Regions from separate parts of the Marinobacterium sp. NO-S09 genome, predicted to be linked through region 2. Evidence: predicted binding sites of a transcription regulator. Region 2 holds the regulator's gene; each other region holds the start of a gene.

Evidence for each region. Region 2 encodes FNR, which switches genes on or off when oxygen is low (the NO sensors DNR and NnrR bind a similar motif). Its sites were predicted from a motif close to TTGATNTANATCAA; they were not measured.
Region 1: O3C79_RS08835 (cytochrome-c peroxidase) is a predicted target of FNR. The motif match lies at 1,425-1,438, and genes of this name have one in related genera.
Region 3: nifJ (pyruvate:ferredoxin (flavodoxin) oxidoreductase) is a predicted target of FNR. The motif match lies at 1,509-1,522, and genes of this name have one in related genera.

What each region holds. Positions count from the first base shown of each region.
Region 1 is NZ_CP168954.1:1,898,076-1,901,352, reverse strand. Features, by position in the region: gene O3C79_RS08845 (hypothetical protein) at 1-73, shown strand, start outside; gene O3C79_RS08840 (DUF2252 domain-containing protein) at 74-1,378, opposite strand; gene O3C79_RS08835 (cytochrome-c peroxidase) at 1,527-2,678, shown strand; gene O3C79_RS08830 (IS110 family RNA-guided transposase) at 2,967-3,277, opposite strand, start outside.
Region 2 is NZ_CP168954.1:2,742,610-2,745,886, forward strand. Features, by position in the region: gene hemN (oxygen-independent coproporphyrinogen III oxidase) at 1-784, shown strand, start outside; gene fnr (fumarate/nitrate reduction transcriptional regulator Fnr) at 891-1,664, shown strand; gene O3C79_RS12755 (adenine phosphoribosyltransferase) at 1,854-2,396, shown strand; gene O3C79_RS12760 (alpha/beta hydrolase) at 2,414-3,277, shown strand, end outside.
Region 3 is NZ_CP168954.1:1,225,130-1,228,406, reverse strand. Features, by position in the region: gene nifJ (pyruvate:ferredoxin (flavodoxin) oxidoreductase) at 1-1,448, opposite strand, end outside; gene O3C79_RS05815 (CBS domain-containing protein) at 1,575-2,165, opposite strand; gene O3C79_RS05810 (hypothetical protein) at 2,234-2,623, opposite strand; gene O3C79_RS05805 (hypothetical protein) at 2,643-3,065, opposite strand; gene O3C79_RS05800 (putative quinol monooxygenase) at 3,208-3,277, opposite strand, start outside.

The DNA.
Region 1 (3,277 bases), 840 kb from region 2:
AGCCTTTATTGAGGAGACGCGCAAGCGTATCCAGGAACTGGAACGCCTGCGTGAGCTGGTGGTGATCGATTAATCAGGATTCCTGATGGCGCAGGAACGCCTGATAGTCACGTTCAACGCAGTCGGCATAGGCCTGCGCCATACCTTGCAGCAGGTCGTTGAATGCCGCCTTCTGAGGCAGTGCCAGGTCCAATACAGCCTTGGCAAACTGACTGGCGCCCTCCTCGCTCAGCGCCTGAGCGCCGCGCAGATGGGAGGCTGCCAGAATACGGCCCCAAAGCGCGGCAATATGGCGCCAATGCTTTGGCTTGGTCAGCTTATCGGTCGGATAGTCTGCCTTGAAGGGTGAGCGCTCCCGCACGGAAAACACCTGCTCACCCACTTCAAGCCAGCCCACATAAGGGTCCGGGTGGCGCGCCATCGCCTGAAAGGCCAGAGCATGGCGCTCCCCTTCATGTGCAAACATGGCGGCATATTCGTCGCGCTCTCGCTGACTCATCACCCACCAGGCCGCCGGCGGCTGCTGCGCCTTGATATCCAGAATCACATCATCATGATCGCCACTGCCCTGCCCTTCAACCAGGGCATAGAAACGGTCCGTTCCCAGAGAACCGGTACCGGCATTGATACGCCGGGCAATATCTTTCACCTTGAAATGCTGATGACTGTGGCCGGGCACCTCGTCCGCCAGTGTATCCTGATAATCCTGCAGCGCCTGTTCCAGCGCCTGATATTCAGAGTGCAGCAATGGCTCCAGCTTGGGGTGGTCCGGCATAAAGCTGCGTGCTGATTCACCCTCGGCCACTGTCCATTTGCGCAGCATCTTGGCGCGGCTTTTTTTGTCGGTCAGTTTGATCAGGAAGGCCTGCAGGCGGCCATCAGTCGTATCCGCCATGGCGGCCCAGTCCCGGACCTCTTCACTATCCGCCGCCAGCGTGTCCAGATAGCTGTCGATCAGCGTTTCCAGAATCTCGGTGATCGCTTCCGGTTTGAGTGCCTCACTCTCACGCACCGCCAGGACCACACTGATCAGCAGACGCCAAAGATCGTACTGGTAGTCGCCGACGATGCCGTCATCAAAGTCATCCAGGCCAAAACGCACCCGTTCATCATGACTGCCGTAGGCACCAAAGTTATGCAGGTGCGCATCCCCCTGCAGCCAGGTTTGCGTCTCGGTACGCCCACCAAACAGGGAAAAGTGCCAATCCCGATACATATCCTGCCAGTACAGGTGGTTGCTGCCACGAAAGAAGCTGAATGCCGATACCGACATGCGCTCATACTTTTGCTGCCTCAAATGTGCATCCAGATCGGCATCGAAGCGTTCCAGCGCTTCAATGACCTGCTCATCACGATTATGTGCTGTGGCGACACGCATGTTCGCTCTCCTGCTGTGCGTTTGACCACGTACCTTAAACCCAGCGTTGCGCTGGATCAAACTCAGTGTTCACCCGCTCGGCAAGGCAACTTTGCACGTGTTAACATAATGGATAACTGAGAATGATTCTGATAATCAGGCTGTATTCATGAAAAATCGTGCCTTGCTTACCTTCCTGCTCCCACTGTGCCTTTCCACCACCACAGCAATGGCGCAAAACGACGCTGACACCAGCCAACTGAAGGCCAAAGCCGCACTGGGCCAGCAGCTTTTTTTTGACGTTAACCTGTCGAAAAACCGCAGCCAGTCCTGCGCCAGCTGCCATTCGCCAGCACAGGGTTTCGCTGATAACCGCAAGGGTACAGAGCTTGGCGGATCCTTGGGTGACGATGGACACTCACTGGGCGATCGCAACGCACCTACTGCTGCCTATGCTGCATTCAGCCCCGAGTTTCATCGCAAGGCTAATGGCGAATGGGCCGGCGGCCAGTTCTGGGACGGACGCGCCTCAACCCTGGCCGACCAGGCTGGTGGCCCGCCCTTGAACCCGATCGAAATGGGTATGCCGGACAAGGCCAGCGTGGTCGCGCGTCTGAAAGAGGCACCGCGCTACGTCATGCAGTTCGAGAAGCTTTACGGCAGCGGTATTCTGGAGCAACCTGAACAGGCCTATGCCGCCATGGCAGACAGCCTGGAAGCCTTTGAGAAAACCAGAGAGTTTGCTCCCTTCGATTCCAAATACGACCGCTTCCTGCGCGGCGAAGCCAAGCTCACGGACCAGGAAGAACTGGGGCGCCTGCTGTTCTTCTCGCAGCAATTCACCAACTGCAACCAGTGCCACCAGCTGCGCACCAGTGCACGCGCCAAGGATGAAACCTTCACCAGCTACGAATATCGCAACATAGGCACACCGGTGAATACAAAACTGCGCGCAGTTAATGGTGTTGCCGCTGAGTTCATCGACCAGGGCCTGCTGGACAACCCGGCCATCGATGACCCGACCCAGGCCGGCAAGTTCAAGATTCCCACCTTGCGCAACGTCGCCGTCACCGGCCCCTACATGCATAACGGCGTGTTCCAGGATCTGCGCACCGTGGTGCTGTTCTACGACAAGTACAACAACCCCACCCGCACCACCAACCCGGAAACCGGAGAACCCTGGGGCGAGCCGGAAGTGTCCGCTAATCTGGCGCTGAAAGAGCTGGAAGCAGGCCCCGCACTCGAAGATGAACGCGTTGATGCGCTGGTGGCCTTCATGAAGACACTGACCGACCAGCGTTATGAGCACTTGCTGAAGTGAGATGAACATTTTTTCGCGCGCGGAGCGCGCTTATATGGATCCGCCCGGGTTGCAAGCCTTTGACCAGTAGATAGAGATTGCATGCTTATATCCGGCCTGTCATCGGGGCGTATCCACCCCTGGCCATTATGAGATATGCACTTGCTGTCCTGATCTCCCACTCGGCTTCTATGAGCCATGCGCGCTCAAAGGCTTCAGCAAGTCGATCTTATCTGTGGTGTCCTAAGGCTCTGCGCAACTCTGGTGATGAGTACCTGTTACATTACTGAGTATTAATATGGCTGACGCTCATGCCCGGTAACACTCTTCCCGTGTCATGAGCGCCCAGACAATGCGGGCCAGCTTGTTGGCCAGCGCGACGATGATTGTATTGGGATGTTTCCCTTTCATCCCGTGAAGCCATCGGGCCAACCGCGAGTCGTCAGTGTGTATCAAGGCGCGATAGGCCGCACGAGCACCATGCACGAGCTGCTTGCGCACGTGGACGTTTCCCTGCTTGCTAATGCCCAGCAGGCGCTCTTTGCCACCACTGGCATGCTGCCGGGGCACCAGGCCCAAGTAGGCACTGAAGTGCCGCGCTGACTTGAAGTGACCGGCAT
Region 2 (3,277 bases):
CTCCCGTGAGCTGGGCTTCAAATCGATCAACATGGATCTGATTTACGGCCTGCCACACCAGACCGCCGACAGTTTTGCTGAAACATTGAATACCGTGATCGACATGAGTCCGGACCGACTCTCGGTGTTCAACTATGCACACTTGCCTGACCGCTTCCGTTCACAGAAGCACATTCGCGCAGAAGACCTGCCCTCGTCCGCCACCAAGCTCGATATTCTGCAACAGACAATCCAGCGGCTGCTGGACGCCGGCTACGTGTATATCGGCATGGACCATTTTGCCAAGCCGGGCGACGAACTGGCCATCGCCCAGGCACAGGGCAAGCTGCACCGAAACTTCCAGGGCTACACGACGCACTCTGATTGTGACCTGGTTGCAATGGGCGTATCGGCCATCAGCCAGATTGGCGATGTGTATTACCAGAACGAACATGATCTTTCCGCCTACACGCAGGGTGTCAGCCAGCAGGAGCATGCGGTCAAGCGTGGTGTCATCCTGACGCCGGATGACCATATCCGTCGGGCAGTGATCACCCAGTTGATCTGTCAGTTTGAGCTGGACAAGGCAGAGGTTCTGGCCCCCTTTGACGTGACCTTTGACGACTACTTTGACGCTGAGCAGGTCGAGTTGGCCCAGTTTGAAAATGATGGCCTCATTGAGCAGAGCCCGACCCACATTCGCGTAACGCCAGCCGGCCGCCTGTTGATTCGCCGTATTTGTATGGCGTTTGACGCCTACATCCCCAAACAGCAACCGAGCAACAACTTTTCGCGTATTATCTGATACACCGGCCAGGGAGGGCTGAAAACCTTCACCCATGGGGGGAAATGTTACATAATGCGGCTAATTGCCATCGCGTTGTAACTCCAGATCAGAAAGGAACCCCCTCATGGCCGATTGGAAATCTCAGGGAAAGCTCCATAGTCTGCCGCAAGTTCATTGTAAAACCTGCAGCCTCAGCTCTCTGTGCCTGCCTGTTTCACTTGAACTGACAGAAATTGACCGCCTTGACGACATTATCGACAAGAGCCGTCCCCTGAAAAAAGGCGAGCATCTGTTTCACCAGGGCGAGCCCTTCAGCTCCGTCTACGCCATCCGTGCCGGCTCTATCAAGAGCTACACCCTGACCAACGAGGGTGAAGAGCAGATCACCGGTTTTTACTTCCCTGGAGAACTGGTGGGTTTGAGCGGCTATGATGCCGAAAACTACCCCATGTCTGCCAAGGTGCTGGAAACCACCACCGTGTGCGAAATTCCATTCGAGCGCCTGGATGAGCTGTCCGGCCAACTGCCTGAACTGCGTCGCCAGATGCTGCGCAGCATGTCCAAGGAGTTGCGTGACGACCAGCAAATGATGCTGCTGCTGTCCAAGAAAAATGCGGAACAGCGCGTTGCCACCTTCCTGCTGAAATTGTCCCAGCGCTTCAAGGCACGTGGTTACTCGGCGTCCAACTTCCGCCTGTCCATGTCTCGTAATGAAATCGGCAACTACCTGGGTCTGGCCGTTGAAACCGTTAGCCGTATCTTTACGCGTTTTCAGAAAATGGAGTTGATGCGCGTGGATGGCAAGGAAGTTGAGCTGACCAACCTTGAAGAGATGTACCGTCTGTCCGGTGAAGCCCAGGATGACGAGTGCCCCCACTCCAAGGAAAAGACATCTTGAGCCGATAATGGCTTTTGCAGAAAGCGGGCAGCGGACGCCCAAATAAAAAAGGCACAGTCCAGAGGACTGTGCCCAAGTTGCACAATGAAGTAGCCATCTCAATGTGTAACCCAACGCCCTCATTACACCTGTATTTTGCGACCGCAGCATTGAGTTATATCAACAGCCTGTCCGTCTCGGAGAATTTCTATGTCCTACGATGAGTTTTACGTAAAGTCCGTTATCCGTTCACTGCAGGACTGGCCAGAACCCGGCGTAGTATTCCGAGATATCACCCCGATTTTCAAAGACCCCAAAGCCATGCGCATGGTGTCTGACGCCTTTATCCAGCGCTATGTCGACAGCGATATCACCCACATCGCCTGTATTGATGCGCGCGGCTTCCTGTTCGGCTCCATCATGGCCTACCAGCTCAACCTGCCACTGGTACTGGTGCGTAAAAAAGGCAAACTTCCGGGTGAAACCATTCATCAGGAGTATGAGCTTGAATACGGCACATCTGCTGTTGAAATGCAGAGCGATGCCCTGCAGGCCGGCGATCGTGTGCTGCTGTTTGATGATCTGATTGCTACCGGTGGCACTCTGCTGGCCGCCTGCACCCTGATCAATAAACTCGGCGCTGAAGTTATTGAAGCAGCCGCCCTGATTGATCTGCCCGACCTGCAGGGGTCCACCCGCATTCAGGAGCTGGGTATTCCGGTCTATTCCCTGCTGGCTTACGAAGGCCTCTAATTCAAGGAGAAGCCGCCATGCGTCTGGTCACGACTCTCGCCACCACACTGCTGTGTGCCACCGCTGCACAGGCAGAGAATATCCAGCTGACCCACAAGGACCTGGTATTGAATGCCAACCTGGAATCCGCCGGAGAAGACGATCTGACCGGCCGCAGCCTGGTATTGATCACCCACGGCACCCTGGCCCATGGGCGCATGGAGCTGGTCAGTGCTCTGCAGAGCACTCTGGCCGAGTATGATATTGCCAGCCTTGCTCCCACGCTTAGCCTGGGAGTCAGCGATCGTAAGGGCATGTATGACTGCTCCACGCCGCATACACACCACCACGAAGACGCCGTTGCAGAACTGGCACTATGGCTGGAGTGGCTTGAAACTCAGGGCGCTGAGCGTATCCTGCTGTTGGGCCACTCCCGTGGGGGCAATCAGGCTGCCCTGCTGTCACAGGAAACCGACAGCACTGCCTTGATGGGACAGGTTTTGCTCGCGCCCATGACCTGGAATGCAGAAGCCGAAGCAAAGTCCTATGCACAACGGTACGGCCAGCCACTGGCGCCCCTGCTGCAACAGGCTAAAAACCAGGCGACGGACCCTTTGCCCGACCCTGTCGATTTCCTCTACTGCGAAGATGCCAAGGTCAATGCAGACACCTTTGTCAGCTACTACTCGGACCAGCCTTCACATCACACACCCAGCCTCTTGCAGAACACCCAACTACCAACCCTGGTGATCGCAGGGACCGCTGATCAGGTTGTTCCCGACCTGAGTAAAGCCATGGAAACGGTCACCAACCCCACTGTTGAAACGGCCAGCATTGATGGTGCGAGCCATTTCTTCCGTGATCTGTATACCTATGATGTTGTGGATCTCGTTGAAGCATTT
Region 3 (3,277 bases), 1.5 Mb from region 2:
GGCTCGGGGCCAAAACGCAGATGCGATACGGTGACAGCCCCTGACTTCTTCGAGTCATAGACAAAGTGCCCCTGGGCATAACGCGCTTCGCCGGCGCCAATGATTTTGATGCTGTTCTTGTTAGCCGATACCGTCCCATCAGCCCCCAGGCCATAAAACACCGCCTGGGTTTGCCGGGCTGCAGCCTGGGTGCGGAAATGGTCATCCCAGCGCAGGCTCAACCGCGTCACGTCATCATCAATGCCGACCGTGAAAGTGCGTGCACTGCCCGGCCGCTGCAGATGATCAAACACGGCCTTCACCATCCCCGGCGTGAACTCCTTCGAGGACAAGCCGAAACGGCCGCCCAGCACGCGCGGCAATCCCTCGCCCGGCCAGCGCCCTTCGCTGCAGGCCTCAAAGACAGCCGTGGCAATGTCCTTGAACAGGGGTTCGCCATCAGCGCCTGGCTCTTTGGTACGGTCCAGTACCGCCAGAGCCTTAACCGTTTTCGGCAACGCCGCCAGCAGGGTTTCTGCCGCAAAGGGACGGAACAAATGCACGTTCAACACCCCGACCCGCGCACCCTCGGCATTAAGGTGATCAACCGTTTCCTGAACACAGAGTGCAGCAGAGCCCATCACCAGAATGACACGCTCGGCATCCTCTGCCCCCTGGTAGTCATAGAGGCGGTACTGCCGGCCTGTGACGGCAGCAAAACGGTTCATGGCGTTCTGCATGATCACCGGAAAGGCGTCATAGTAGGGGTTAACCGCTTCACGGGACTGGAAAAACAGATCCGGGTTTTGTGAAGTACCGCGTACCACAGGATGCACCGGCGACAATCCTCGGTCACGATTGATTTTCAGCAGGGTGGGATCAATCAGCTGTTGCAGCTGCTCGGTTGTCAGCACCTCCACTCGACTGATCTCATGACTGGTGCGAAAGCCGTCAAAGAAATGCAGCACCGGCACCCGCCCTTCCAGCGTCGCCATCTCGGCAATACAGGCCAGGTCCATCACTTCCTGCGCATTGCTGGAGGCCAGCATCGCAAAACCGGTCGAGCGCGCTGCCATCACATCGCTGTGATCGCAGAAAATGGAAAGTGCATGGGTTGCCACCGAGCGCGCCGCCACATGGAAGACCGTGGGCGTCAGCTCACCGGCAATCTTGAACATGTTGGGGATCTTCAGCAGCAGCCCCTGTGAGGCTGTGAAGGTGGTGGTTTTGGCACCGGCCTGCAAGGCACCATGAACGGCACCGGCAGCACCCGCTTCACTTTGCAGTTCGATAACCTGGGGAACAGTGCCCCAGAGGTTGGGTTGCCGACGGTTGCTCCAGCTGTCGGCAAGCTCGCCCATCACCGAAGCCGGGGTGATGGGATAAATGGCAATGACATCATTGAGCTGGTGGGCGACGCGGGCGGCGGCCTCGTTGCCGTCCATCATCCGTATCTCAGGCCTGACCATGCTCACCTCCTATTGCAGCAGGGTTTTGCATCAGTATGGCAAAGATACCCGGGTACGGAGTTGATCTGTGCCAACCCCCTTACCCGGCACCCGCCAATGACTATTGGCGAGTGTTTTCGGCGATTATCAGGCGACCTCACCACGGCCAAACAGGTTATCCACCAGTTCACGGAAGCTGGTGGCCTGAAGGTTGATTTCCACCGGCACCTGAAGTTTGCGCGCGATTTCGCTGGCGGAGATGATGCCGCAGATCTCTTCGTTATCCGGGTTGACCACCAGCATGTGCTGACTGCCCTCGTTCTGCAGGGTTTTCAACAGGTCGCCGATACTGCCCTGCTGCAATACGGCCAGCGGCACACCGCGCAGCTTGTCACGCGGGATCATCACATCCTTGATGCTCAGGTCCTCACGCTTGAGCCCCAGGCTGGTAGCCTGGCTCAGTACCTTGCGGCTTTCCAGGTCGATGACCGTCAGGATGCCACGGAAGTGGTCACTGCTGTCGGTGACAATCACCGAACGCACGTGAACCTTGCGCATGGCCTGGGTAGCATCGTTGACGCTTTCATTGAGGCTCATGGTCAGGGGGCGGACATGGCGGAAGTCGGTCATGACCGTTTCGGCCGGTGAATTGAGATCAATGCCTTCGGCACTCTCACTGCCGGACAGGCTTTTGAAGGTCTCAAGGCTAACGGTTTTGAGTTCGTGATACTTGTGCATGGTAATACTCCACACGCCCGCAGGCGCGAATGATGGCTACAGCAAATGTTCTGAAATGTTTCAAACAGTCAGACCAGTGCCGGCGGTGCCCGCGCCTGTGGAGTGGAGTAAGCAGAATCGGGAGAGAAAAGCGGCAGCCATGCCGTCGCCAGCACACGCTGTTTTTGCTGTTCGACAGCCAGAGCGGCGTGCTTGGTGCAGTCAGGTGGATCCTGGGAAACATCGGATTGTCCCAGGTCGCAGGACAGGTGGCTGGATACGAAGGAAGTGGTGACTTCAGCCTGTGCCGGCGCGACCGTCCAGAGCAGCGCCCAGGCCAACAGGCAGGTCAGTACCAGCTGCAAGGCATAGTTCTCCGCCTGCTGCTCAAGATGCAGCCGCTGGCGCAGATATGTGATAAAGCCTGAATGCACTGCCGGAACCTCGTTGCGCTGAGTGAGCGCTCTGATTCTCAGCATAGACCTTATCGGGTCGAGATTAAAGGGAACCGGAAATCACTTGCCCACGATAGACTCTGAGCGTTTTCGAGCGCGGCGCCGCTTCTGCGGGCTCAGTCTCGGGAGCAGGCTGCGGTTGCGCCTCAAGCTGTTTCGGCTGGGGACGGTAACCGATGCCTTGCAACAGCCGCTGCGACTGATCCGGCAACAGTGTATCAGCCAGCGGATAAACCAACTCCGGGGTAAAGGAAAAACGCAGGGTCTTCAGATGCATCAATGCGGACAGCGCATCGGCATTGCTCGTCCCCGCATAGGCAAGTCCCAGCAGTTGCCCCTTGAACAGCACAATCTGGGCGGCGTGGTTGTCGTCTGTCGCCACAAACAGCGTCCCGGTGGTACCCGCATCCAGGCGGGTAAAGAGTGCCTTTTTCAGGGCGTCAAAACCTGCAGAGCCAGTTTCCATAGCGGCCTCCATTGATCCGTCTTGGGGTTCCTTATGGCTTTCCACCACAACCTTGCAATAAACGAACCAACACAGGCCAAAACCGCTCCACTGCAATTTACCTGCCGCAACCACCTGCAGCAGGCACTACAATGGTGCAGCCCTACCCAAGCTGGGGCGCATCGAACTCTTCCGGCTCATCCGTGTAAACACAGACGTTCCAATCTTCAGCG